DNA from 4 places in the Paenibacillus sp. J22P90 genome. Region 4 is predicted to be linked to each of the others. Evidence: riboswitches for the same ligand, from Rfam matches in the RefSeq annotation. Region 4 holds a riboswitch; each other region holds the start of a gene.
What was found. Region 4 has a riboswitch for cyclic di-AMP ahead of AC58UX_RS20310 (C40 family peptidase). Riboswitches for the same ligand answer to the same signal wherever they lie in the genome.
Positions count from the first base shown of each region.

Region 1: linked by a shared signal. The riboswitch ahead of safA (SafA/ExsA family spore coat assembly protein) and the one ahead of AC58UX_RS20310 (C40 family peptidase) in region 4 are both predicted to bind cyclic di-AMP.
Region 2: linked by a shared signal. The riboswitch ahead of AC58UX_RS28245 (C40 family peptidase) and the one ahead of AC58UX_RS20310 (C40 family peptidase) in region 4 are both predicted to bind cyclic di-AMP.
Region 3: linked by a shared signal. The riboswitch ahead of AC58UX_RS12860 (APC family permease) and the one ahead of AC58UX_RS20310 (C40 family peptidase) in region 4 are both predicted to bind cyclic di-AMP.

Region 1 covers NZ_JCAUAY010000004.1:368,776-375,996, reverse strand. The annotation lists gene AC58UX_RS16000 (glycerophosphodiester phosphodiesterase family protein) at 1-839, shown strand, start outside; gene AC58UX_RS15995 (DUF84 family protein) at 901-1,434, opposite strand; gene AC58UX_RS15990 (DUF4362 domain-containing protein) at 1,639-2,067, shown strand; cyclic di-AMP (ydaO/yuaA leader) riboswitch at 2,166-2,300, shown strand; gene safA (SafA/ExsA family spore coat assembly protein) at 2,306-2,956, shown strand; gene AC58UX_RS15980 (SRPBCC family protein) at 3,474-3,935, shown strand; gene AC58UX_RS15975 (sugar phosphate isomerase/epimerase family protein) at 4,014-4,823, opposite strand; gene AC58UX_RS15970 (helix-turn-helix transcriptional regulator) at 4,925-5,824, opposite strand; gene AC58UX_RS15965 (glycoside hydrolase family 52 protein) at 5,996-7,221, shown strand, end outside.
Region 2 covers NZ_JCAUAY010000012.1:569-7,789, forward strand. The annotation lists gene AC58UX_RS28235 (acetylxylan esterase) at 106-1,053, shown strand; gene AC58UX_RS28240 (GNAT family N-acetyltransferase) at 1,114-1,683, shown strand; cyclic di-AMP (ydaO/yuaA leader) riboswitch at 1,692-1,854, shown strand; gene AC58UX_RS28245 (C40 family peptidase) at 1,857-2,741, shown strand; gene AC58UX_RS28250 (hypothetical protein) at 2,927-3,586, shown strand; gene yyaC (spore protease YyaC) at 3,743-4,297, shown strand; gene AC58UX_RS28260 (ABC transporter ATP-binding protein) at 4,342-6,243, shown strand; gene AC58UX_RS28265 (CcdC protein domain-containing protein) at 6,606-7,221, opposite strand, start outside.
Region 3 covers NZ_JCAUAY010000003.1:578,923-586,143, forward strand. The annotation lists gene AC58UX_RS12830 (hypothetical protein) at 1-402, opposite strand, end outside; gene AC58UX_RS12835 (hypothetical protein) at 551-766, shown strand; gene AC58UX_RS12840 (nuclear transport factor 2 family protein) at 788-1,126, shown strand; gene AC58UX_RS12845 (polysaccharide deacetylase family protein) at 1,183-2,241, opposite strand; gene AC58UX_RS12850 (polysaccharide deacetylase family protein) at 2,327-3,295, opposite strand; gene AC58UX_RS12855 (YqkE family protein) at 3,307-3,567, opposite strand; gene AC58UX_RS12860 (APC family permease) at 3,613-5,448, opposite strand; cyclic di-AMP (ydaO/yuaA leader) riboswitch at 5,549-5,702, opposite strand; gene AC58UX_RS12865 (GNAT family N-acetyltransferase) at 5,937-6,383, opposite strand; gene AC58UX_RS12870 (MFS transporter) at 6,539-7,221, shown strand, end outside.
Region 4 covers NZ_JCAUAY010000006.1:25,340-32,560, forward strand. The annotation lists gene AC58UX_RS20300 (M1 family metallopeptidase) at 1-429, shown strand, start outside; gene AC58UX_RS20305 (hypothetical protein) at 513-1,331, shown strand; cyclic di-AMP (ydaO/yuaA leader) riboswitch at 1,499-1,637, shown strand; gene AC58UX_RS20310 (C40 family peptidase) at 1,641-2,114, shown strand; gene AC58UX_RS20315 (MSMEG_1061 family FMN-dependent PPOX-type flavoprotein) at 2,253-2,873, shown strand; guanidine-I (ykkC/yxkD leader) riboswitch at 2,947-3,049, shown strand; gene sugE (quaternary ammonium compound efflux SMR transporter SugE) at 3,138-3,458, shown strand; gene AC58UX_RS20325 (YdeI/OmpD-associated family protein) at 3,477-3,926, opposite strand; gene AC58UX_RS20330 (methyltransferase domain-containing protein) at 3,964-4,857, opposite strand; gene AC58UX_RS20335 (ABC transporter permease subunit) at 4,986-5,942, opposite strand; gene AC58UX_RS20340 (ABC transporter permease subunit) at 5,939-7,015, opposite strand; gene AC58UX_RS20345 (ABC transporter ATP-binding protein) at 7,164-7,221, opposite strand, start outside.

The sequences.
Region 1 (7,221 bases), on a different contig from region 4:
TCCATATGGAGGATCTGAAGAACGATACCTGCACAGCTGAAAGGATCTTTGAACCAGAGCATCCCTACTTGGAAAATACGATTCCATCCATGCAGGCCGCATTTGATGCAGGAGCAGATGAAGTTGAATTTGATATTCATGTAACGAAAGATAATCAATTCGCAGTTTTTCATGATTGGACGCTGGATTGTCGGACGAATGTGAAAGGTCAGTCGAAGGATTACACGATGGCTGAGTTGAAAAAGGTGGATATTGGTTACGGCTATACGGCCGACAATGGAAAATCGTTCCCTTTTCGCGGTAAAGGGGTCGGTCTGATGCCTTCGTTAACGGAAGTGCTCACGCAATTTCCAACCAAAATGCTTCTCATCCATATCAAAACCGATGATCCCCATGAGGGGGACTTGCTGGTTGAAACGTTGGCGAAACTATCGCCAGAACGCAGGAACTTATTAACGATCTATGGCGGGAACTTACCAGTTGCCATTGTGAAGGAAAAATTGCCTGACATGCGGGTCATTTCAGTGGATACGATGAAAAGCTGTCTACTTCCATACCTTGCGTATGGCTGGACAGGAATTACGCCATCTGCCTGTGAACACATTCAGATACACATTCCAGAAAAGCTGGCGCCGCTGCTGTGGGGATGGCCGAATAAGTTTCTAAACCGAATGGATAGTGTGGATACCAGAGTTATTGTGGTAGGCGGGAACGGGACTGAGTTCTCAACGGGGTTTGATACGCCAGCGGATGTGGAACGGCTTCCGGCATCGTATTCTGGCGGCATTTGGACGAATCGGATAGATCGAATTGCTCCAGTATATAAGGAGAAAATGTGATAATTAGAAGGGCAACCCCAGTAGAACGATCTACTTGAGTGAAGCCCTTTTTTTCATGCACTCAATCTTCCTTATAAAAAGACGACCGAAAAGGTGTCAGCGCGGCAATGACGGCATCTCGAAAAACATCACTTCGCGTAATTCGCCCCTCGCTAAATAAACCGTATGCGCCCTCTTTGTGATTACTCCCAATGGTGCTGCTCAATTCATCAATGATATGACGCAGCTCAGTGCCGCCTTGCTTCAATCGCTCACCAATGTCATTGGGGATAGGGAAATATAGCCCTTTGCCCACGAAAAGCCGCTCACCGTCCCATGCCGCACATACCGAGAACAAATACCATTGTTGCGTATGAACCTCATCATAGGTAAGCCCACCTTCTAGACCAAGTCCAATCTCTGCGTCTGGCACGGCGATCAGCACTTGTTTCGCCCGATTAATCGCACCAAGGACGGTTTCATCTTCTGTCAAAGGCTGATCAGACACTCCGGAAGGGACAACGTGACAGATCGGTTCAATACCAGCAGCCAAGACAACAGCAGCTCGTTTGGCCTGATTGTGCGTACCTAGCGCAATGCGCATTTCATTTTTCATCAAAAAACAACTCCTCGTAATGTACTGCGGAAGAACGTGATAATAAGTATACCATGTTTCCATTTCACGTAAGGATGCTTAAAAGCAATTGGGGTGGTCGTATGTGGAAAGCTTGAGAATTCAAGCTTATTTTCTTTGTTTCAATACATTTCCAGTTTCGTTTGCGTCAAACAAGTAGATGGCGTGATACGAGGGGGAGCAGAGATGAAATTCAGGAATACTCGGATATTGATCGTATTGAGTTGTATGTTACTTAGTGCTTGCTCGGGTTCGAAGTACGATATTGACAAAGGAACGGCAAAAGGGGATGTCATTAATATTCATGGCAAAATTACGAATCTGGATCGTTTCAATCAATTTTTGACCAACGTGGAGGGACATGTTGAGAGTACGTTAAGGATCATGCAAATGACGATTGAAGGGGATCCGATTTTTTATGATTTTGTATATAAAAAAGAGAAGATATCCTATTCCTATGATAATTCAGCGGACCAACATGGCAGTAATCAACGGCTGAAAACGGAATGCACACGTATGATTTCTGAGAAAGTAGAAAGAGGTATTTCCTATAAGCTGGATGGTTGTAAGGATGCTGAGGTTGGGAGTACTTTTCATTTTATGGTGGCTGATTAATGGGTATTTGAGATTACAGAAGATAAAAATGGAAAATTTTGCGTCATGTTTTCACGAATATGCCATGTTACAATCGGTTAGATCCATTTTGGATCAAAAAACTAAGAAGGCCGAAGCTTTTTTGAAGCACGGGGGACCCAATCTTTGGGGTGAAGCCGCGAATTATGCGGCCGGGTGATTACTCTTTGATCCGAATCCGACAGCTAACCTCGCAGGCCGCAAAAAGGAGAGGTTTATTTTGAAACGTTACAAAAAGCTTGTGGTAACAGGTGCACTAGGTTTGAGCGTCCTTATGGGAGCAAATGCGGCGTTTGCTGCAACGGGAACACATACGGTAGCCGGGAACGATACCATGTGGAAAATTTCTCAAAAGTATGGCGTCAGCCTAACTACGCTGATCAAAGCGAATCCGCAGGTTGCCAATCCTAACGTGATTTGGTCCGGGATGAAGCTCAATATCCCTGGAAGCACGACGACACCTGCTGCGTCCAAACCAGCGGTTACACCAGCCCCAACGCAGACCACATTTGCGAGTCAAGTCGTGACTCTCGTTAATCAGGAACGAACGAAAGCTGGCTTGAAGCCTTTAACGAGTAACAACGCGCTTACCGCGATGGCTCTGGATAAAGCCAAAGACATGTACAACAACGGCTATTTTGATCATACGTCGCCAACGTACGGCTCACCTTTTGATATGATGCGCGCCTACGGGATTCAATATTCCTATGCAGGTGAAAACATCGCCAAAGGTCAACAATCCCCTCAAGCGGTCATGACCGCATGGATGAACAGTACGGGGCATCGTCAAAATATTTTAAGCCCTAATTTCACGCAAATTGGTGTTGCTTACTACAATGGTGAGTGGGTACAGGAATTTATAAGTAATTAATTATGAGGCAGCCTCCTTGGGGGCTGTTTTTTTGCGCAGAGGAAACTTGAGGGATATGTCGAATTGGACTCTGGATGAATCGAGAAAGCAGGAGGTTCAATGACTTAACCAACACATCATAGTTACTTAATATCTGACATAGGAGTAGTGTCATAATGACCATAATTAAAAAATGGCTATTTGGGATTGTAACCTGTTTCTTTTATATCTTTCTGTTTACTCTAGTGGATGTTTCTAACAGCGGATACTGCTTTGTATGTTGGTAAGGTTATTAATCAATTTGGAATAAAGCCAACCAATGCATTTGTTTTTATCTACTACATAATTGGAACCTTAATCACTATAGCATTTTGTATATTCAATATATGGGTTTATCGTAAGAAACGTATGATTTTCTGGTTATTGTTTATTTTACACGCCTATTATTTATATAAATTGTTCAGCATAGTCACTGACCCGAACCCAATAAGAGTTATTTCAACAGGCTTGTAATCAAAAGAAGCATGAGGTGCACATCGTGATTAAGATTTACACAGAAATCGAACTTGACGCAGCGATTGACGTTTGTTTTGACATGGCGCGGAATATTGATATTCATACGCAGACAGTTTGGCCGCACACGAAGGAGAGAGCGATAGCTGGCATAACTACAGGCTTGATAAATGGAGGGGATACGGTTACGTTTGAGGCGCGGCATTTTGGGATTAGGCAAAAACACAAATCTCTCATATCGGAATACGTTCGACCTTATCGTTTTGTGGATGAAATGCTGCAGGGTACTTTCAAAAGTATGAGGCATGAACACGAGTTTATTGATTTAGGAAATCGCACGTTAATGAAGGATACGCTATGTTTCGAGGCGCCAATGGGGTGGATCGGGTGGGTAGTGGAGCGAATCGTGTTGAAGAACTACATGATGAGATTCTTACAGCATAGGAATGCGCAATTGAAGATGCTAGTTGAAAAGGAACAAACCTAGAGGGCGCTATTTCGAGGTAATCCGTACCAACAAAAGAAGCCCGCAGACGCTTCACCACGTCCGACAGGCTTCCCTCACTCACTGAAACTTCGCTTCATACCTCGCTTTAAACGTCTGAAACATCCACAAATTCACGTCCCACAAGTCGGTCACCGGCTGCCGCGTAAAAGGAAGCACCTGCATATACGGCGGCGGTCCGAATTCCGGCGTGAACGTCATCGTCTCGGCTCCGGCATCGAAGCGTTGCTGACAGATCCTCAACCACAAGTCGATGAACGTCTCGACATGTCCGGCAAATTCAGGTGCCCGCGGGTCCGCTACTTGCGGCCCTTCAGGATACCCCACGCGCCCGTGGATATGGATCGCGCGCGCTAAGCTCAGCTGCACGTCCTCGTCCTCCGGACTCGGCATGCTCTCGCAGGCTGCGCACCAATGGCTAAAATCAGCGCCGATGCTGAGCGCCGGCAGCTGCTTTAACATAGCCGCCGTTTGCCACGGCGTAAAAAAAGCCCGCCCCCGATGCGTTTCATGCGCAATCGGGATGCCAATCTCTTGCTCGACGCGGAGCGCCTCTTCGAAGAAGCGCAGCTGCTCGTCAGCTGACATGCGATCGGCCGCGCTGTGCGAATTGATCAAAACAGGTCGCAGCTCAGCTGCGCGAAGCACTTGCTCACGGAAAGATCGTGAATGATCCCATCCGCGTGTCACGACTTGGGCAATAAACGACAAGTTCATGTCGTCTAATTCTTTTCGAAACTGCTTATCGGCAGTAGCATCGGAGGGAGGCGTGTACTCAACCCCGCAGTAACCTGCTGCTACAATCTGCTCTAACTTCCCCTGCCAGTTTCCGTTCCATTCCCATAGGGATTTGTATCCATATAATTTCATATGTTTATGACTCCTTATCCTTAAAAACCTAGAATATCTCTGAGTATAGGTCAGGAAGCGGGAGAAAAACTTATGATATCTTCAGCAAAAACCAACTTATTTTACCATGATAAATGTCGGTAGGCGGTGGGGGATAAATTCGTCCATCGTTTGAATTGTTTGCTAAATTGCGACAAATCCTTATAACCCAGCTGTTCTGCAATGTACTCGATAGAAAGTGTGGGGTCCATCAGCATCAGCTTGGCTTGACGAAGCTTGACCGTGCTTAAGTATTGACGCGGCGAGACATCATAGGCTTTGTGAAAAACGCGATTGCAATGCGTAGGACTATATCCGAGCTGCTTCGCGATAACGGTAATGCGGAATGGCTCCTGCCCCTTGGCCGTCGTTGCAGCTTCATGCTCAATCAGTGTGGCCAGCTTTGCGGCTAAGCCAGAATCTTCGTTAGGCTGGGGAGATGACTGTACGTCATCTACTAATAGTTCGCTCAACGCGGTGAAAATCCGAAAGGAAGCATGCATCGTCTGCAGCTTCAAGCTCAGTCCGCTGGAGGCGTTTGCACTAGCAATTTGAGCGAGATCCAGCAGGATCGGGCGGATAAGGCTCTCCATTTTGCTTCCAGAAGGATGCAGTGTTTGCCTAATTTGACTTAATTGCTGTCTGAGCCAAGGATCGGTGACCTCCAAATGTACACATACATAAGTCATCATACTTCCATCGACTGCGCCTAAGCTGGCATGCACCTCATTCGGAAGAATCCAGACCAAGTCACCCTGCTTCTGTACAAAATGTTTATCCCCGACACGCATTCGCTGCGAGCCCTCGATGACAAGATTTAGCTCAAACATAGGATGTTGATGCTCAGGAAAGGACCATTGCGCGTTGACCTTGCGGAGATGTGCGGCAAAAATCCGAAACGACGCCTGCACATCAGGCAGCATGCCGCCATGAACGGCATTTTCGAGTCCGCTGGGTAAAGGTTCTTGTTGTAAGATTTTCATCTATATAGCTCCTTTGAAAGGTTCATAGGCATTCTCTTACAATTACTATCTCACTTTAATAGGGTAGAAATCAAATGTTTCTTTTGTCCAAATGAAAGAGCGTATTGCCCATGGGTTCAGTGTTTCAATCGTCGTATAATAAGGGCAAATGATCGAGAGGAGCTTTCTGAGATGAAGAATCAATTTTTTAACGCACATCATTCGCCAGTAGGCGCATTCGCAAGCTTTACCCTTGGATTTCCTGGCAAAAGCGGAGGCTTCGATTTAGAACAAGCGCGTCCGCCGAAGCAAAATATATATATTGGTCTTGAATCCCCGGAAGGCGGCAAGTATGATGCGCTGCCTTTCTTTGAATATTCGGTTGAAGATGAAGCACAGCGCTATGATATCGAGAATCCGGATCCGAAGCCGAAGAAAAAGAAAACGGTGTTCCCTTTTGCCCAAGAAGAGATTCATAGAGATTTTAAAGTTAGCACAGATACATGGAAAGCGGGCGATTTGGAGTTTAGCCTGATTTCACCGACACAGTCGGTTCCAGATCCAGCAACAGCAAGTGATGATGAGCTTCGTTTAGCGCTAGTTCCAGCTGTTCTCGCTTCGATTACCGTGGATAATACGAAAGGTACCTCCTCCAGAAGAGTGTTCTTCGGGTATCAAGGGAATGATCCGTACAGTGCGATGCGCAGGTTGGATGATACGATGGAAGGGGCCGCGGGTGTTGGACAAGGTCGAATTACGGCAATTGTTTCGCGGGATCCAGAAGTGCGTTCGGGGATGTATTTCAGTATTGAAGATATTTTGAAAATGAAAATCGATGAAAACTTGACCTTCGGCCTCGGAACCGTTGGTGCCTTGTTCGCAGATACGCCTGCAGGTGAGAAGCGTACATATCAATTCGCGATTTGCTTCCATCGTGGGGGCATCGTGACTGCGGGTCGTGATGCATCATATACGTATGCACGTTTGTTCAAGAACATTGAAGCTGTCGCAGATTACGCTTTAGGTAACTTCGACAAACTAGCTGCATTAGCTCAAAGCGCAGATGCTGCCCTTGAAAACTCAACCCTTTCCGCAGACCAGAAGTTTATGCTTGCGCATGCGATCCGCAGCTATTATGGGAACACGCAGCTTTTGGATATGGATGATGAGCCATTCTGGATCGTCAATGAAGGCGAATATCGCATGATGAATACGTTCGATTTGACGGTTGATCAATTATTTTATGAGTTGGCTGTGAATCCTTGGACGGTTCGTAATGAGCTCGATATGTTCGTGAAGCGGTATAGCTACGAAGATAAGGTTTGCTTCCCTGGCGACCCTACCGAATATCCGGGAGGAATTTCCTTTACGCATGATATGGGGGTAGCCAATACACTTTCCCGTCCTAGTTATTCTGC
Region 2 (7,221 bases), on a different contig from region 4:
GTACGCAGAAAGTTAGAGGATGCATGTCTTTTCTTAAGGAATTCCAATAGACGCAACGAGAGACGTGGGCTAAAATGGAAAAAACAGGAGAAGGAGAACTGCCAAATGAACGCTATTGAAAATCGTATTCATGGGTTGCACCAGTTTCGGTCGGAGCTAACGGCGCCTGCTGATCTGGCTGCTTTTTGGACAAGGACATATGCCGAGGCGACTCAAAAGGTAAGTTATACGCGTGAGCGGGTTGATGCTCCTTTTACACAAGCAGTTGTCCATAGAATTGTGTTAGAAGGCGCAGAGGGGACGCCGATCCATGCTTGGCTAATTCTGCCTAACGCGGAAGTTAGCCACAAGAAGGCTCCATGTGTCGTCACGTTCCCTGGCTACTCTGGATCCAAGGGAAAACCAGAGGATCATGCCGCCTGGTTGCTTATGGGGTATGCGGTGCTTGCGGTTGATGTTCGGGGGCAAGGTGGAGATAGCGGAAATACACTGCCGCTGGAGCACGGTATGACGAAGGGATGGATTACACAGGGCATCATGGATGCAGAAAAAAGCTATTACCGCGCAGTAGCTATCGATTCCTTGCGTGCTGTGTGCTGCGCGCTGGAGCAGCCTGAAGTAGACACCGAGCGCGTATTCGTATTCGGTGGGAGTCAGGGCGGTGGGCTGACGCTGCTCGTTACAGCGCTCGAGAAGCGTATTCGAGCAGCAATTGCCCATGTGCCCAATCTATGTCATATGGATCTGGGCATCCTGCAATCCGCGAGTTCGCTTAGCGAGGCGGCAGAGTTTGTGACAAGATTCCCGGATCGTTTGGCAGACGTACTGAAGACGATGTCTTATTTTGATATCGTGAATCTAGGCGATCGTATTGGGCAACCCGTACACGTGACGGTAGGTTTGAAGGATATGACTTGCTTGCCGGAGACGATTTTTGCCGCTTATAATCGGATCTCATCTGTGAATAAATCGATTGAGGTTCACCCCTTCATGGGTCATGCGATGCCAGCAGGTTTTCACACGGCTGCACATGCGTTTTTTTCTAAGTGGTAAGATGTTGCATGTTAGGAAGGGATAGTTGGAAACCATAGATTGGACAGGAGGGGCAGACAGATGGAGAATGAGGCAGTGTTTGAAGAGGTATTCGATTTGATGGTATCCGCATTTCCCGTTACCGAGATAAGGACATATGAAGGGCAGCGAGCCCTGCTATCGCATCCAAGCTATAACATTGATGTGAAGAGAGATGCAGATGGCCAGTTGCTTGGTTTTCTCGCAAGCTGGGATTTTAAGCGGTTTCGTTTTGTAGAGCATATCGCGGTAAGTGCTGTCAGTAGAGGCGGTGGGATAGGAAAACAAATGCTTACGATTTTTATGAGCAGCGCTACTACACCTATTGTGCTTGAAGTAGAGCCACCGAGTACGTCAGATGCCGAACGGAGAATTGCATTTTATGAGCGCTGCGGCTTCCATTTGAACCGATTTCCTTATGCTCAGCCTCCCCTTCGAGAAGGGCAAAAGGACTTACCGCTCCACATCATGAGTTATCCGAGCCCATTGACAGAGGATACGTTTAGTCCCTACAAGAGTGTGCTATATACAGAGGTTTATAGGCAGCCTGTGGGGGGTGTGGAAACACTTACCACCGCGCAAAGGTTGTCAAGCCAAAACGAACTATGCTAGTCTAACATAGACAAAAAATGCCGAATCTCGGAGCAGCAAAAGCTCTGGTACGGGGGACTTCTTTATTTGGGGTGAATGGATGCTTAGTTAGTCGTAGACTAATGGAGCGCACTAGGGAAAACCTCTTCCCGAACCCGTCAACTAACCTCGGAGGCTTCAAGGAGGACAATGTTTTGAAACTTTTTACAAAAAGTGTTATTTGCTCATGCGTTCTTGCAGGCGCAGCCATCGCTATGTTCAACGCTCCAGCAGCTCAAGCTGCGACAGACACCTCTTCGGTGAAGGTTCAAGTGAATGACGAATTGGTGCAATTCCCTGAAGTACAGCCGTTTATCGACACGGAGGGTAAGCTTCAGGTGCCATTGCGCGTGCTGTCGGAGAAGCTAGGTTATGAAGTGGACTGGGCGAAGCAAGGTGATGAAGTTGTCGTAACGCTGAAGAACGACGAGCAGGCGATTCAACTAACGACAGATGATGATCAAGCGATCGTCAACAGTAAACCAGTTGAATTAGAAAGCAGTCCGACGTTGCTGGAGGGAAGCACCTATGTTCCTTTGCGTTTTATCACAGAGACGTTTGGATCTGCGATCGCGTGGAATGATGCGAATAAAATCGCCATCGTCGAAGAGGACGGGAAGTCCCACAAGCCAGCTTGGATTGCACCGCCACCAGTAGCTGCAGTAGCAAAGGCTGTTCAGCCAAATGTTTCGGCTCAAATTATTCAAGCTGCTTCGACTTTTAAAGGCGTGCCTTACCGTTGGGGTGGAACAACACCTAAGGGCTTCGATTGCTCTGGATTCGTTCGTTATGTGTACGAGGCCAAAGGCATCGAGCTGCCGCGCACCTCTGTGCAGATGTATGATCAAGCAGGGGCAAGAGTGACGGATTTAAAAGAAGGAGATCTTGTATTCTTTGCTTCAGGCATCGTCAATCATGTGGGCATCTATGTGGGAAATAAGCAATTCATTTCCGCAACGACGTCCAGAGGTGTAGTGGTCGATAGTCTCGCAAGCTCCTATTGGAGCTCCAGATATGTAGGCGCCAAACGCGTGCTGTAAACGAAGGACTAACTTAAGTAACAGTAAGTTGTGTAAGAGCATATGTTCGTTATGGCTTTCTTAAAAGAAAGCGTAGCGGGCAGATGCTTTTTTTTTGCGCGAATATGTGCGATTTTTATCGAATTTTTGAGAATTATAGCCTATAATGGGAAAGTGGTTGGAAGAAAGTAGGTGACGCGTGCGACATGCAAGTCAGTGTCTGGAAAAACTGGTTTCATAAAATTAAATTGTCGAGTCGAACAGATCGCACGTATAGCGTAGAAACGGGTCCCGCCATACCGGAAGAAATCCGGGAAGTGATTGGGCAATTTTTTCAAACCTATAACCATTTCAAAGGGGCACGGCAATTCCAAACGGATACGTTCATTAAAGAAGTATTCTATGCGACCAAGCAAGATCCCAAGGATCAGCGCTCGATAGACGAGATGGAAGCTTACATTCATAGCAAAAATACACATCGCTTGCGATTGAAATCGTACATCATCGATGAGTATTTACGCGTTGGTGAAAAGGTGTGCATGATCGGCGTGACAAGGGAGTTTAGCAATTCGCACCGAAATCGTGTGCTTTATTTTATCGTAAATGAGGATGGGGCTTGGCGGTTTCACCATATCGTGAGATCCCATCATGGCAAAATTATAGAGAAGTTTAAAGTGAAGGAACAGGTTGGATTTGTTGTTGGGGACGATAAAGTGGCGCTTCTCTTTTTAACACATGCAGATTCTGCAGACGCTTCTACCTATATGTTGGGTGATTATGTCCATACGGAAGGTTATTTGGAAGTGGAGCAAGAGGTAAGCGGTCAACTCTATTATCGTGTCGTACGGATGAACCGTGTTCATTAATTGGTGAGTTATCAGGACAATCAAGCAGCATGAATAGGCTTTGCTCAGTTGAGTAACGCTTATTTGGTGTACCCGAAGAATGTGCTTAAGTGGACACAGGCTGCCTCCGTATGAAAGAATAGAATTATTATTCAACAGGTGAAGAGAGATGTGTACATGCCTGAAAGGGAGGCAAAAGTGGAGAGAGAACCGATGGAGCTGCAGGAGAAGTTTTTGAAAAAGGTGACGGGTGAGCAGTTAGGCCAGTTTCTGCAAAAGATAGCTACGAGCAATGAGCTGGATCCGGTGAGGTTGGCTTTTGTATGTATAGGGACAGATCGTTCGACAGGGGACTCGCTGGGTCCGCTTGTTGGGAGTAAGCTTGTAGAGCTCGGATACCCGCATGTAATTGGCACGTTGGCGGCACCGTGTGATGCAAGTAATTTGGCCTTGCGTCTGCAAGAGATTCCGCCGAATGTCGTGGTGATTGCGATAGATGCTTGTTTAGGGCAAAAGTTGAGTGTGGGCTTGTACCAGCTGTCCAATCAGCCTTTGGCTCCGGGGAAATCAGTCGGAAAGGTGCTGCCACCGATTGGCGACTACACCATTGCAGCGATCGTGAATGTGGATGGGCCTAGACAGTACAATGTACTGCAAACAACCTCGTTATATCATGTGCTCAGGATGGCGGACGAAGTGACAAGTGCGATTACCTATGCTCTTCCATTGTAGTGGAGGGCAGCAAAGATAAGTAAGATCGGAGTGGTAAGTGAGTGATGGGACCAGGTGGACCAGGGGGAATGGGGCGGCTTTCCGATCGGAATCGGCCGAAGGCGAAGTTGAAGGATGTATCGATACGAAGGATTTTGTATTTGTTTAAAAGGTATTGGGGACAGCTCTTGGTGATTATCGGCTTGGCGCTGCTTGCGGCAGTGATCGGGTTAGTCCCTCCCTTAGTGATGAAGGAAATTATTGATACGGCAATTCCTCAGGGGCGAGTAGAGCTATTGGCTGTCATGGCGCTGCTGTTAATTCTGCTGCCTGTGTTGAGCGGCGTGCTCGGCGTATGGCAAAACCACTTGAATACCAAAGTAACCCAAGGGGTTATTCGGGATTTGGGGCAGTCGTTGTTTCATAATTTGCAGCGGCAATCGATGGCATTTTTCACGGATGCGCGGTCAGGGGAAATTGTTCAGCGGATTACAGGTGATGTGCAATCTGTACAGAGTGTCGTGACCTCCATCGTTGTATCCTCGATCACGCAGATCGTGATTGTGTTCACGACAATAGGCATTTTATTTGCGCTCGATTGGAAGCTGGCGATCATTTCGGTGCTTATCCTTCCACTCTTCGTGCTGCCTGTGAAAAAGGTATCCAAGGTGCGGAAGGCATTGCGGCTAGAAACGCAAAAGGTGCGCTCAGATATCACTTCGCAGCTGAATGAGAACTTTGGTATTTCAGGTGCGTTGTTGACGCGGATTTTTGGCAGAGAGAAGCAGCAAGAGCAGGAATTTACCACAATGAATCAAAAGGTGATGGATCTCGAGCTGCGGCTCAATCTGGTTGGCCGTTGGTTTGGTATGGCTACGAGCACGCTTGGACCGTTAGGAACGGCTATTATTTATATTTATGGCGGTTACTCCGTTATCCAAGGAGACATGACCTTAGGCTCTATCGTCGCGTTCACGGCGTATTTGGGGCGTTTGTATATGCCTGTAGGGACACTATTGAACCTACAAGTCGAGGTAGCGACGGCGCTGGGGGTGTTTCAGCGGATTTTTGAGTATCAGGACATGGTGCCTGATGTCATGGATGCTGAGGGAGCGCGCCAGCTAGGACCAGTGGCGGGGCGTGTGAGTTATAAGATGGTGTCTTTTGCTTATAAGACGGGGGATTCGGGGCGGAAGGGGAGCCTGGAGGATCGAGGCGAAGTAAGACGGAAGATGAGCCTAGAGGATAAAGGCGAAAAGCCAGTGCAGTATGCGCTGCGCGACGTCACCTTCGAGGCGCAGCCTGGTGAAATGGTCGCGCTCGTAGGACCTAGCGGCGCCGGGAAGTCGACGCTGATCGGGATGATCGCGCGGCTGTACGACCCGACGGCCGGCGTCGTTGAGGTCGACGGCGTCAACGTCCGCGACGTGGGGTTAGCGTCGCTGCGCGCGCAGATCGCGTATGTGACGCAGGAGTCTTTTCTGTTCCACGCGACGATTGGCGACAACCTGCGCTTTGCGCGGGAGGACGCTACGCGTGAGGAGATGGAGGCCGCGTGTCGGCAGGCCTACATCCACGATTTTATCGTGTCGCTCCCCGAAGGGTACGACACGATGGTTGGAGAGCGCGGCCACCGGCTCTCCGGTGGCGAGCGCCAGCGGATCGCGATTGCTCGCGCGATCCTGAAGCGCCCGCGCATCCTCATCCTCGATGAGGCGACGTCGCACTTGGACTCGGAATCCGAGTCCTATGTGCAGGCGGCGCTCGAGGAGCTGATGCAAGGGCGCACGACGCTCGTGATCGCGCACCGGCTCTCCACGGTGCTGGCCGCCGATCACATTCTGGTGATCGAGGCGGGCAGCGTCGTGGAGCGGGGCACGCATAGCGAGCTGCTTGCACTGGAAGGGCTGTACGCGCGGCTGTACAGCACGCAGTTCGCGAAGGCTGCCGAGGAGGCAGCGAAGTGAGGCAGAGGGCGGCGTAGCGGCAAGACGTAGCTATAGCCACTATCCCCTTCGCTCAGGCCAGCAAGAGTTGAGTTGATTCATATCCTGAGTCAATGGGATAGTGCCCATATAATTTGGCGTCGAAAGTGAGTATCGCCAATTGAATGGGCGAAAACACGAGTGTTAAGGTCCGAAAAGGGCTTTAAAGTATAGCGGGATACTCGCAATGTAGCCAATAGCGTCCCAAAAGGGCGTTAAAAACAAGAATCGCCCAATAAGGGACGTCACAGGCAGATCGCTTGCCTAGTGGTGATAGAAAGGGAGGTTCCCCCAGGTCAGTTGACCTAGGGGAACCTCCCTTTCTTGTCTTTGCTAAGAGTAGCTTACTCCACCCGAACGTTCGCCTGGGGACCAGGAGCTCCTGCGGAGGGAGCTACATGGCTCCCGATCTCGCCATCGTCGCTATCCGCCAACCCTGCCGGATCCAATTTGGTGCCTTCACGCAGTAAGTAGCCGAAAAACAAGACATAGTACGATACGATGATGAAGAAGACGCCGGCGGTGACGGGGTCTTTGGTGAACTGAGAGAAGTCAGCAGGTGAAATGTTGGTGGTTGTTCCCGTGGAGATGGCAATGGCAGCGTAGCGATACGCGATACGGCCCAGAAAGAGTACAAGCACGGTGACTTCAACCCAAAGATGTGTGCGGTAATACCAACCATCTGTTCGATGCTCGAAGCGGGTGTGGCGAATCGCCGTTCGTCCAAGCAAAGCGCCGCATGCAAGGCCGATGAGATAGCCGATAAAATGGATCGGATGCACGAAGCCGAGGAGGAAGATGATCACGCCGAGAAGGCCGAACAGCGACAGACGAAAGGTGAGTCTGCCTCGCGAAAGCTTTTGAAATCCAATGGTGCGTTTCGCCCTTCGATAAATAAAAAATCCAAAGATAAGAATAGGAATCACATAATGCAATGTGTCCTGCAGGGGAAACACCTCC
Region 3 (7,221 bases), on a different contig from region 4:
AAGCACTGCCCCAATCAACGCAACCGCAGGTGAAGGCCAAAAAAACCAGGACGTCACCATCATAATGATGCCGATACCCCAGAAAGCTAATGCTGGCGTTCTTAAAAATTTGGTCAGCGGCGCCACCATCGTTTCATTAATCCCCGTCCGAATGAGGACTCGGCTCATGGCCACGATAATCGAGATGATCATGATCGTCCCCATCAACTCTTTGGTCGCATAAATAAAGCTGTTAAACACACCCGATACAGAGCCGCTCAACGTTTCCGTCGCTAACAACCCTAATGTAAAAATACCCACCACACAAATCATCGTCGTATCTCTGCGTTTAACAAGAAGCGTAAGAATAAAACCAATGAACACTAAATAGACCCAATGAATCGGTAAAAGTTGAATATCCATCCTGCACCACACACCCTCTCAGCCCAAGCAGCAATTGGTGCTACATTCTATGCTCGGCTTAGCGTAGGCGTTCGTCTAAATTCGGGCATTTTGTCACCTTGTGGTACAATATTAAAAGCGATTTTAACGAAGTAAGGGGAGAATCTACATGGCAAGGAATCAACGTTTACATACGGATTCAGATTTTCAAGAGGTTATTGATCGGCAAGGGGTTGTTCGGATTTTCAAAGATGACCATATCGTCGATTCCAATGCGGTTGTACTCCGCTTCAGTGATACGACAGTCGTCGTGCAAACACGTGTCAGCGATTTGACCTATTATGACCGGGCGGCGTGTGAGTTTTTTGAGATGAAGAAAAAGTAACAAGATACTGGAGGGAGCAAGATGCGTGCACCTGTCGTAGAAAGACAATTACAAGCTTATAACAATAAAAATATTGATGAATTCATGGGATGTTATAGTGAAGATATTCAAATATATGATTTCCCTAACACACTCACCATGGAAGGCCAAGCGGCTATGAGAGAGCGTTATCGAAAATTGTTTGAAACATATCCGAATATGCATGCAACCGTGGATAAACGAATTTTTCACGGCCAGTATGTCATCGACCATGAAGAAATAACCGGCCGATTAGAAGGTGCCATTCTAGAAGCCGTTGCTGTGTATGAAGTCCAGGATGACATCATTACGAAGGTGTGGTTTCTTAGGAAGAATCAGTAGTCGTAATCTTCATTTGAAAAAGCTGCTCGGTATCATTACCGGCAGCTTTTATCATTTTACTTTTTATGAAATTGCTTCATTTTCCACATTAAATCATCTTCTGATACATACGACGCGCCTGCATGGACTCTAAAAATCTCATTACTTCCCTTGGCATTGATCCCCTCTTTGGTCGTAAAGAAAAGGTCAAATCCCAATTCCTTTCCTACCTCAATTACGGTGTCATTATAAGCACCAAAAGGGAACGCAAGCAGACGATACTGAGGTCCAAGCTCTTCCTCTATACGATTCTCTGCCTTCAGCAGATCGCTTTTAATTCTTTTGCGATACTCGGCGTCGGTTTCTACTCTCTTTTCAGCTTCCAAATAGATAGGATTCGTAAGCATCGGCATGAGTGTACCGTTGGCATTCACCTTGACTTTATCATGATGATCGTAGGTATGCGAATAAAAACTCATCCCGTTCTGCTTCATTTCTCTCATCTGATCCCATTTAAGCCGCGGTGCTTTGGGATGATCGATGGAGTCCACAACAATAAATTTGGTAGCAGGGAAACCTACGCTAAGTAATTCCGGATACGCATAGGTATAAAAAGATTCATAACCATCATCAAACGTGATTAAAACCGCATTTTGAGGAACCTGAGCTCCATCCTTCATGAAATGAAGAAAATGCTCCATGGAGATGACGTTGTAATCTTCTTTTTTCAATCTTTGCAAGTGACTTCTAAAACGTTTAGGGGATATGGTAATCCCGTTTTCCTTTTCATCAATGTGATGATAGGTCAGAACAATGACTTTATCTTTATAATGAACCTTTTGTTTACTATAATCGACTTGATTAAAATTGAGCGCATTGACTTGACGCTGATAGGGTTGTTGCGTTTCTAGTTCCAGTTGTTGTTGTACTTGTTGTACGACTTGTTCTTCTTGTTTTACTTCCTGTAGAACCGCTTCCTCAATAGAAGGAACAGGATGTTCTTCAACCACTACTTGCTCTGGTGTTATTGTCTGATCCAGGGACTTTGGTGATATCATTGGCCATAGAGCCAAGAGACCATAGATAACGCAAGAAGCTAATAGAACAGTAAACGCCAAATTCGTTGGATTTTCCAATTTTAGTCTATTCATGCTGCAACAACCCCGTAGATGAGAATATATAAATTAGGAAGATAGTACCACGAAAGCGCTTTCTTGTAAACTATTTATTACGGGATACTAGTTCTATAGAAGCAAGCTGTACAAAACTGAATCCTGCCTTACGCAGCTCCGGTATCGCTTTGATGACGCCTTCGGCGGTATCCTTCTCTGGATGGTTCATATGAGCGAGAACGATGGCTCCATTTTGGGCCTTTATCAGCGCCTTATACACCTGCTCCGTGTTGTAGGTTGCGCCTGCATCGCCGAGCACATTGTAGCCTGCAATATCGAAGCCTAGGTCATGAACCACAGACGCTGCAACTTCATCATAGAAGGCTGTACCTGAGCGGAAAAATAAAGGACGTTTCCCCGTCAGCTTTTCAATCTGATCAGCATTGTCCTTCACTTCACGAATGACATCCGCGACATTCTTCGTTCCTGCAATACCGTATGCGGGCTTGCCTGTCACAGACAAGGGGCGATGCTCAGTTCCGTGATTTTCGATTTCAAATAAGGGATTTGATGCCAAAAAGGCAAAGGTACCCGGATTAGCAGCAATCCATCTTGCATTGATAAATAGCGTCGCTGGGATGTTTTCCTTGATCAAGTAATCGATGAGCTTCTCATCGTAACCACTGCCATCTTTGCCCCCGCAAGCATCGAAGGTCAGAGCCATGACTCGTTCCTTGGTAACGAAGTGCGTGCGCACGCCTGAGAGATTCTCGCCCCACTTCGTTGGGATGCTGGCTGCATAACGGTCGATCAGCGCCTTGTCCAGCGATGCAAAGGCCAGAACGGACGCGGGAGCTGTCGTGTCAGCACTAGGCGCAGGCGATACGTTAGTCGGTGTTTCTGCTGGTTTCGGTGTTTCTGTTGCTATTGGCGTTGGCGTTTCCATTACTGCTGGTTTTTCCGTCGCAGTTTCTGTCGCCGTCACAATTCCAGGCTCCGACGAGGCCGTTAGCGAAGTCGTAGGACTCGCACACCCTGGAAGCGCTACCAATGCAACAACAAAGAAAAGGAGGCACATCGTGCGCCCCCTCATTTGTGTTTCCGCCAGTCTAATTTGCTTTTCTCTAGCTGATAAGCAAAATCATTTTCAAGACGTTTCTCTTCTGCCTTACGAGCCGCTTCTACACGAGCTCTCTCTGCGTCCTTCTTCGCTTGCTCTTCCGCTTTCATCGCGTCAGCCTGGGCTTTGAGGCCTTCCAAAATCTCAGGACGCAGCAAGTCCTTGAGTGTTGCGGGTTTATCTTGCACGCTAGCCGCAGCTGGCGTCATTTTTGCTTTCTTTTTCACCATAATAAGGTCACCTCGTCTGCATGTTCTCCCTATTATTGTACACGTCTATTGATGTAAATGATACGGCACTGTTGCAACAACGATATCCTTGTCGGCTTGCAGCTTCGAACGGATACGCGCCGCAGACTGATTGTGGAGCAGACGGTGCCACCATTTTTTCGGCATGAATTGTGGAAGAATAACCATGATCGACTGCTTCTCCGACACGTGTGTGTCGATGCGGTCAATGAATTCGGCCAGCGGCTTCAGGATCGTTCTATACCGCGATTTGAACACAACCAGTCGAACACCCGGGTCCCAAATCTGCCACTTCTCCTGCATCGATTCTTCGTCCTCATCGGAGAAAGAAACATAGAACGCGATGACGTTAGGCGAGAGCGATTTGGCATAGTTCAGGGTTTGCTCAACAGCTTTATGAATCCCGGCCACGGGTACGATAATGACGGGTTCTTTCGTACAAACGCGGTCTTGTGTGATATCAATGCGCAGCTGGTTGGCTACATCATCGTAATGGTGACTGATTTTCGTAATTAACCAGAGAAGAATCGGTGTCACGATAATGACGATCCAAGCACCCTCGCTAAATTTTGTCACAGAGAAAATGATAAGAACTGCAAAAGAAACGATGCCGCCTAGTCCATTGATGATCAATTTCCAGACCCAACCGGCTACGCGCTCCTTTAACCATTTACGAACCAAACCTGCTTGAGCTAGTGTAAAAGATAAAAATACGCCGATCGCATACAACGGAATAAGTGCATCGGTCTTCCCTTTAAAGCCGATCAGAAGCAGACTCGCCAGCACACCAAGCGTGACGATGCCGTAATGATACGAAAGACGATCTCCACGGAAGGAGAACATACGCGGAAAGTTTTTGTCCTGAGCCATGATCGATGCCAAAATCGGAAAGCCGTTAAAGCTCGTATTGGCAGCGAGCACGAGAATAAGCATCGTAGCGATTTGCGTCGCATAATACATCACGCCACGGCCAAAAGCTTGCTCCGTCACCATCGATAGCACGGAAGTATGCCCGTTATGATCCGGGGCAATCCCGTATCCTAAGGCAATAAGGGTTACGCCCCCGAACACGATGGCCAATAGGCCGCCTAAGGAGATGAGCGTACGTTTAGCATTTTTGACAGAAGGCGTTCGGAAATGCGGGACAGCATCAGAAATTGCTTCGATTCCCGTCACGGCTGAACAACCGGAAGAGAATGCTTTGAGAAGTACGAATAACGTTAATGAGTTCGTCGCAGCACTTGGTACGAATTCAATGGCATGCGTATTGAGGGAGCCGGTCATCATATCGAAGATACCTTTCCCTACTAACAACAGGATACAAAAAATAAAAAAGTACGTTGGAATCGCAAATACGGTTCCTGATTCAGATGTACCTCGTAAATTAATCCAAACCATAATCCAAACTAGAAAGATTGTAAGTGGTACGATATACGGCACCGCCGAAGGAAAAGCCGAAGTAATCGCCTGCACACCGGCTGAGATCGAAACGGCCACGGTCAAGGTATAATCGATTAGCAGTGAGACACCAGTAAGACGTCCCCATACCATGCCTAAATTCTCTTTGGTAACCATATAAGCGCCGCCACCCATGGGGTAGGCTTCAATCACTTGTCTATAGCTCAGCACGAGCAATAAAATCAAGGCGATGATGGAAATCGCAATCGGCAAGGAGAATGCAAATGCAGCAATCCCTACCGTCGCGAGTTCTAACAGAATTTGCTCTGTCCCATACGATACAGAGGATAAGGCATCCGATGAAAGGATGGGGAGAGCTTTCCAGACGGGCATTTTCTCCGACTCAATCTCGCTCGACTTTAGCGGCTTACCAAACACAATTTTTTTTAATGAATCACTTGTCATTCGTGGTCGTTCCTCCAATAAATTGCTAATCTCAACGTTCTCATTTGAAAAATGGACGCAAAAAAACACAAGGAATGACCTTGTGTTTTAAACACATGTTCTCCTTTCTCACGATCGCTTACGAGGTTAGCTGTCGGGTTCGGGCCGCGAGAAATCTGCCCTAAAAGGTACTTACAAATCCGTACCGTTATTCACCCCATGTTACTCGTGGTTCCCCCGCTTTTCTTAAACAGAAAATTAAGCGAAATATTCAACTGTTCATGTACGTGTTGAATACTACTCTCTTCTACTCACATAGTAAAGGTGGGAATAAACGTAAAAAGCTCTCTTCCACCTCGCGATTGCTCCAATAATTCGCTTACAATTATATGATTCGTTGATTATCTTCCATTTTCGTAGGTACTCTGGGTATTTCGCAAAAATGAAGGAGGACATACCGACAATTGAAATCACGCCAGCTAATGGATGTCGGCATCCCTTATACACTTTTATACAATCGTGTAATTCACCCAATCTATGCGAGTGCCGCCCATTTTATCAAAAAACTGTTGTGCACGATAATTGTCCGGTGCTGTGATCCATGACATGTAGGCAAAGCCGTTTTCTTTGGAATACGTTTGGCACTTCCGGAATAAGTCTTCTTCTGCAGCAGTTTCCCGAAATGGTTCGAGAAAGAAGAGGTCATTCATGATCGTGATAGGACTAGCTTTCATCGAACTCCAGGCAAAATATAGCGTTGCAAAGCCAATAAGATCGCCATCTTTGACGGCTACAAACTGGATACCCCCTTGCTCCTGGAGCAAGGTGCTGATCAGTCGATGAAGATCTGCCGACTCAGGCCGCGGCTTCTTATAAAAACCTACAATATAGGCAACCATAAGCTCTGTTAATGCCTCTACATCCTTCATTTCAGCTCTTCTTATTATATGATCCATATGATTCCCCTCCATCATTTCATGAATAATAATACATATTAAAGAATAAATATTCAATTGCAAATTATTTATCCACTACCAATTCATTGACACACCGAATTCACTATGCTAAACTGTAACAAATTATATTATAGTTATAGATCGGAAGGTGTACTATGTCAAACAACGCAACCACTTCTAATATAGAAACAACGCATGATCAAACCGAGGTAAATAGCCGCTTGCGGGAAACCCCGGTCTCTTGGCTGCTCTGTTTTACTATAGTACTTGTGATCATGAACACGATGATGTTCAATCTCGCTCTACCCAAAATTGCCGTCCAGTTCGAGCTCAGCCCCTCAACGGCATCGTGGATTGTCACGGGCTATTCGATCATTTTTGCGATATCTTCAATCACCTATAGCCGTTTGTCCGACTTTGTCCCTATGCGGAGGCTCTATGTCATTGCCCTGCTTTCGCTCGGCGGCGCATCGGTCCTAGGACTTTTCACGGACAGCTTCGGACTGTTGCTGCTGACGAGACTAATTCAGGCGTCCGGCGCGGGTGCGATCCCTTCGCTCGGTATCGTTCTCGTCACTCGCTACATTCCATTATCACGTAGAGGCAGAGCCATGTCGCTCATCCTATCCGCGGCTTCATTAGGCCTAGGACTCGGTCCGGTCGCCGGCGGCTCCATCGTGCAGTATTTGGGCTGGCACTTCCTGTTCGTCATTACAGGTGTGACCCTTTTGCTTACCCCTATTTTCCTCATCCTGCTGCCAAAAGAAAAAGCAGAAAGCGGCTCGTTCGATTTCATCGGCGCTGTCCTGCTCGGAATCGGGACCACGGGTTTGCTGCT
Region 4 (7,221 bases):
GAGGATGTCAGCAAAACCGATTGGGATGATTTCTTTAATCAATATGTATATGGCGATATGATGATGGATTATGCTGTCGAAAGCGTCAACGTTCGGCCTCAGGGCTCTAAGGGATCCGAGACGTATGAGAGCACAGTCCGCATCGTGAAGCATGGCGGCAATTCGCCGGAAGTGCCGATTTTGTTCCATTTTACAGATGGCACTACGTTGGATAAAACATGGGATGGCAAGGAAGGCAGCATCGAGTTTAAGCTCACGCATGCTTCCCCCGTCGACTGGGTGCGTATTGATCCGAAGTATACGCTGATCCTCGAGAATAAGCACATCAACAACTATTATCAAACACAGGTAGATACAAAGTGGCAAATTCGTTGGAATCTCGGCATTATTCAGCTCCTGCAAGCCATATTCGGCTCTGTCGCCTGGTAAAAACATGGCTTACGTCTTACGACAAACTCAGCGTATGCTTACGAAGCCAGTTTTCTAACGAAAACTTTAAGGAGGGACCCTCGTTGGCCACCTATATCAAATCCGGCTTCAGGGCAGCTATGGCGCAGCCTTTTGCCACGATCATTTTGTTCCTGTATCAGATGGGTTGGGGTATGCTCCTGTATAAACTTGTGCAGGGCATACTCGTCCCCCTTATGCATCGATTTCCTGGCGGTGAGCAGCCTAAACAGGCTTTGCAGATCTTTCTCGCTGAAGGCCAGTTTCAACTCATGAAAACAGATCTCAGCCATTCATATTTATGGTGGCTCGCTATTCTACTTGGTGTGCGGATGCTGCTGACCCCTCTTTTAAATGGCGGGGTCTACTATTCACTCACGCATGCTTATCAGAACGCTGGCTATCGCTTCTTTCGGGGGATGAAGCAGCTCTTTCTCCCCTTCCTGCTTGTGTATCTCATCCGAATCGCACTTACTTCACTTCCGCTCATCTGGGTGATCCCGAAAGCTTCTTATATCCTGGGGCATAGCGGTTCCTACGAGCAGCTTGCTCTCAAGCTTATGCCTTGGATACTCGGCTTACTCCTCTACGGCTTTTTTCTACAACTTTTGTTTATGTATGTGCAATTTGCGATCGCAGCTAAGCTAGGTATCACGTCGACGGTCATCTCCTTCTTTCGATATTCGCTGCCTATTGTTGGACTTGCCGTCATCCTTCTACTTTTTACAGGACTACTGGCAGGGGTCACGGTCACGGCCACCTACTTATGGGCAGGACTAGTAGCGCTAATCATTTATCAGTTGTACCCGCTCTTCCATATTTTCTTCCAGATTTGGGGCATTTCGTCCCAATATCAACTTCTTTCTGCCAAAATAACCAATTAATAGCCAGTAAAACAGTGAATAACCAGGCATTCATCCCCTTTCCATGAGAAAGGGGCTTTTTTTTGTCTATTTTCCGAACTATTCCGCTGTTTTCTTGTCTATTTTTTCGTTTTAAAAGAGGATTTCCTTTCTTTATGACGAATAACAAGGACTAGCATCAAAAAACCAAATATTTCATGCCGAATTCCTCAGTTTATGGGGAAACGGGGGAACCACTCCGGGTGAATTGATCTTGCAAGACAGGGATCATAGGGAACCTTCAACCGAACCCTCCAGCTAACCTCGTAGGCACCGGAAGGAGACAAGCAGTTGAAGAAAGTTGTTGGTCTTGTATTTAGTCTTGTTTTGTTTTTGAGTGTTAGTGTAGGAAGCGTTTTCGCAGCAGCATCCGATATGGATAAAGCGGTAGATGACCTTCTAGGTACGCCTTACAGATGGGCAGGAACGACAACCAAAGGTTTCGATTGCTCTGGTTTCACGTCCTACTTGTTTGACGAGTTCGGCATTGACCTTCCACACAGCTCGAAATCACAAAACAAAGAAGGCTACTGGGTTGACAAAAGTGATCTTCGTAAGGGCGATCTTGTATTTTTCAACACGGATGGCAGCGGTATCTCTCACGTAGGCATGTACCTTGGAGATGGTGAATTCGTTCACTCCGCTACAAATCAAGGTGTTGTTAAGAATAAGTTGAGCGAATCCTATTATGCGAAGCGATATGTCTCAGCTAGACGTGTTCTCTGGGATGATATCTACAATCAACTAACTGCTGAATCCAAGTAAGTTCTCGGACAAGAATGAGGCCCTGCTAGCTTTGCTCGTAAGAGCGGCTTGCAGGGCTTCATTCATTTGAATGAGGATAACAGCGTATACTAGCGATACAACGATAGGCCCTTCGGCCTCGAGGAAGGAAAGGTAAGCATGGACAGCACAACCAATAAGACGAATATGACGCAACCCCCTTTTCCGGGCATTATTCAATCCATCGATGAGATTAGAGCGGATATTGGGGAGCCGCATCCTGCCGTTCAACATAAGGTTATCAATCAAATCGACGAGCACGCACGTGCGTTCATCGCCAAATCGCCTTTATTTTTCTTCTCTACGTCGAATGCGGACGGCTTGAGTGACGTGTCGCCCCGCGGGGATGCTGCGGGATTCGTACGAGTCTTAGATGAGCGCCGCCTCATCTTCCCAGAACGACTTGGCAATCGTCGACTCGACTCCATGCAAAATCTACTGACCAACCCGCAAGTCGGCCTCCTATTTATCATCCCAGGGGTTGAGATGGTACTACGCGTCAATGGTCGCGCATGGCTGACGAAGGACGAGGAACTGCTGTCGACAATGCAGCTGAACGGAAAATCACCGATCGCCGCTGTCGGCGTCGAGGTGCAGGAATGCTTCGTGCATTGCAGTCGCGCTCTCAAGCTGTCGAAGATTTGGGATACGGCTACGTGGGTACCCGAGCAGGAGCAGCCGGACGGCATGGATATGTTCCGTGCGCATGTGGCATTGAACGGGATCGCGTTGGAGGAGTAGAGTACGCGAGGTCAAAAGCATTTAGCCAAAAAGTGTAACTTGACATAGCATGTGAGCCGTCCTATAATGACGGCATGTCGTTTTCTAGGGTTCCGCGGTGCGCAAACGCCGGCTGGTCCAAGGGAAAACACACAGCGAATACGCTGTGGTCACGGAGGGAGAAAAGCCCGGGAGTCTATCGCAACATTTGCGATATTCCCGGGCTTTTCTCTGTTTTTTTGTGGCACACTATCAACAATGTTTCCTACAGAAGGAGTGTTCATTATGGCATGGTTATTTCTCGCTATTGCAGGCGTTTTCGAGGTGGTCTGGGCCATCGCATTGAAATTTTCCAACGGATTCACGCGGCTTGTCCCCTCTATTGTCACGATTATCGGCATGATTGTTAGCTTTTATTTCTTAGCTGTCGCAACGAAAACCTTACCCATCGGAACCGCCTATGCGGCATGGACCGGCATCGGCGCCGTCGGCGCGATTATCATCGGGACTCTTTTCCTCGATGAGCCCGTCAGCTTGCTCCGAATCCTGTTTATGATTCTAATCTTGGTTGGAGTGCTCGGACTGAAATTCACATCCGGGCATTAGAACGAACAGGCCGAACTCCTAGGCCTCGCTCATCTGGGTGACAACATTGGCGATCCGGCGGAGGCGCGTCTCCTGGGTTTTGGCGTCCTCGACCTGTCGGACGCATTCTTTGCGCTTGGAGAACGCGAGCGCTTCAAAGCGCTGCACCGCGCCCTCCACTTCCGACAATGCAGATTGAAGATCAGCCGGGACCTCCACGGTGCGGGGCGCGAGATCCAACGCCAACGTCACCTCGACAGGGTCGCCGGCCTTCAAGCCGGAGGCTTGTCGATGGGCTTCGCTGAGCGGGATGAGGTACTCGCCGCCCATGACCGCGATCGTCGTTCGATACGTGTAACCGTTCAGGGTCACGGATACGCTTGGCTTTTTGCCTCCTGCTAACGTGGTCATAGCCTCTTCGGGGATGGAAATACCGGTAGCATTTTTATTCTGGGCCTTCATAACGGTGGTATGGAACGTGACACTCATGGTTGATTCCTCCTACGGAGTAGTTGGGATGGGTTAGTTATTTGATCGTATAGCTCACGTACCAGAAGCTGCCTCCCACGAAGATACGCAAATGCTGTGACAGCGGGCGGAAAATGTCATTCAACTCTTCATAGCTAAAATAGTTCTTAAGAATTTCGTGCTTAGAGCCGTCTGCTAGTTCACGTCTTTTGTAAGTGTCTTCGCTATCCGCATGCGTAATTAACTCCCCGCCTCTTCCAGGCACATACACGTTATCTGCGATAAACACCTGCGCACCACTGCCCAATCGTTCATTCAAGCCTTGTAAAAAGCTGTCGATCCGATTGCGCGGAATATGCGAAAACCAGAAGTTCGCCAGCCCAAAGTCAAACTCCCCTCGTATCTCGGAGAGTGCATACGCGTCACCCTCCAGAAAGGCAGCATTCCCCTTCGGCCATGGCTTCGACTCTGCAATCTGCAGTACCTCCGGACGTATGTCTACCCCGACAAGCTGCTTTGCGGTTTCAGCCGCAATTTGCGACCAATAGCCAGTTCCGCAGGCGATTTCCAGTACGCGGCGTCCCTCCACTTGCTTCTTGATGATGTCGGAAAGGAGAGCCAGCTCCTGTTGAAACTCCGCATCCTCGCGGTGATAAATCCGTTCATACTCCTCGGCTCGCGCGCCGTAGTAGGCCTGCATGCTGAGCTTCTCTTGGTCCAACAGCGCCTGCTTCTCCTTCACTTCGTGAAGGATGCGATGCCTCGCCGATAACAGATCCGCAAATATCGCTCCACCCTGCGCGGCGTAATTCGCTAACAACCCCTGCGTCGCCATGACGATCAGCTGGGTCATCGACAGACCTGTGTCCTCCGCCATCTGTTCTAGATCCGACTTCACTTTCTCCGGCAAATAAACCGAAAGTCGCTTCGTTTTGTCTTGTTTGTCGTCCATGTTTAGTTGCCTCCTTTTTTGATTACTATAACACATAATATGTACCACGTTAACACTTTATTATATTGTAACTATCCGAAAACAACAAAAAAGCCGAGCCCCACCCTTCGGATGGAGGCTCGACTCAATTACATCAGCTGACGTTCCTCGCCATAGCGACGTTTGAGCTGATTTAAGAAAAACTGCAAGGACAGGAACAGCACAGCAAAGCTTGTACCCGCGCTGAGGATAATCCACGGATGCAGACGAATGTATCGTGCACCGTAAGCGATCAGCGAGAGCCATTCACCGGAGGTGCTGATGGTGATTTGGAAGCCAGCTTCCTCGTCGCCGATGGTTTCCGTACCTCCGAGCACGATATTGAACACGGCAAGCTGCCCGAGCAGGAAAAGCACCTGCATAAACTCGCTTAAGAAAATGAACATCATTTCATTTCGCATAGACGGGAAAATATGCCGAAGCGTCCGATGCCAGAACGAACCGCCCATAAGGCGGGACGCTTCGATAAACATTTTGCCACTATAATAGCGTGTCCGATCGGCAATCTGATGCGCCAACGGGAACAGACCAATCACTGTAATTAGGATAATGAAGGTGATGCTGAATAACAGCTTGTTGTGCGGGTCTGCTTTGGCCCCAAGATCGAGCCTAAGCCCATAGTACATCCCCGCTAATGGCGGGTAGAGGAAAATAAATGCCGGCACCGCCGCAACCGCCCACTGCAAGGAGCGAAGCAGGCCGCGACCCCTGCCCGACATCCCGCTCCATAAGCCCCAAGGCAATGCCACGGCAAAGCGAAGCAAGGTCAGTCCCAGTGCTGTGCCTAGCGTGTATTTTAACCCATTCAATAATAAGCTGAGCATGTCGAAGCCTCGATGATCCGTTCCGAGCACGAATGTGCTATTCGGCGCATAAGGCGGGATGGCGTATCTGGTTTTGCCGTCTTCTTGGTATTGGATCATGTTGATTTTGTCCTCTGGCGAAATGCCGTGAGGCTTCAACCAAGACCCGAACACCATCACAATCAAGAATAGTGCCAATATGGCAATCGATATATAAAATGCGGTAGAAGGACGTTTTCTCACGGTCTAGCCACCTCCTCTGCACGGACCACAAACCGCTTCCGAAGCAGCGCATACAGGATATGAAAGGCCATTGCGACCAAACCTAGCACCACGCAGATCGCAGACATGGACGTAATCCCCTGATAAATCGGCAAAATGATGAAGCCTCCCAAGCCGCCAATACCGCAAATGGCCTCCGCGACCGCCATGCTGGCTAGAGCTAATGTCGTAGCTCGAGGCAATATTGCGAGCACATCCTCCATCACGTTCCGCAGCACATGCGAAAAGAGTACCTCGCGCCGCGTCAATCCTTTGGCAAGTGCGGTTACAACGTAATCCTGCCCGAGTTCACGGGCAATGGCCACACGAAGCGTCCCATAAATCGTCACCGAAGGGATCAATGCAATGGTCAGGAAGGGGATGAGAAATGGCGTCCTGTCCCCAACCTGAACAACCAGCAAGACATAATGGCCCAGCAAACGCGTGGCATAAATCGCACCCAATTGGATCAGCACGATCAGGAAAAAGTCCGGTAAGCCCACGAGCAGCGCATGAATGCCATCCAGGATGGTACCGACTCGCCTTGCGATCGAAGCCCACAGCGCGAACAACATACTGAGCAGAATCGCCAGCAGCAAGCCAGGGATGAAGTAGGTGCAGGTTTTTAAAAGCATCTTAGGAATGGCTGTCGTCATCGCCACTTCCTTGCGGGTGTAGGGATCTCGGTATTTGCCAAAATCGCCATGCAGGAAGCCCTTGAGCTGATCTTTGACCGTATAGCCATAATAACGCCACGAAATGATTGGCTTATCTAGCGGTACCACGGAGGATCGCAGCACACCTTTGATCGTCATTGCTGTTCCTTGATATTCCCAGAACTTCCCGTAGGGGACTTCTAGGAGACCGCTTTTTTCATTCAAAATCTTACTCCCAGGCAGCATTTCACTTACCTTCTGCATGCTAATGCTGGCATTGACCGTTACTTTGATCTGATCGGGCTGAACGGACAAGAACATCTGTCTGATATTACTCAGCAAGAAAATACCGATCAGCGTAATCGCACCCAGCAATAGCCATCGTCCTATCGACTTCAATCCGTGCCACCTCATTCATTATTTACCTTAGGTAAAATAGTCTTTATATGGGCTTAGTTTAACATGAAGGTTTTGGACAGGACTAGTTTAATTTGTTGAAAAAGAAAAAGCCTCCACCTTCCCGAATGAACAGGAAGGTGAACGCTTCTTAAGAACTGAACTGCGCCTGATGCAAGCGGCTGTACATACCGCCTACGGCGATAAGC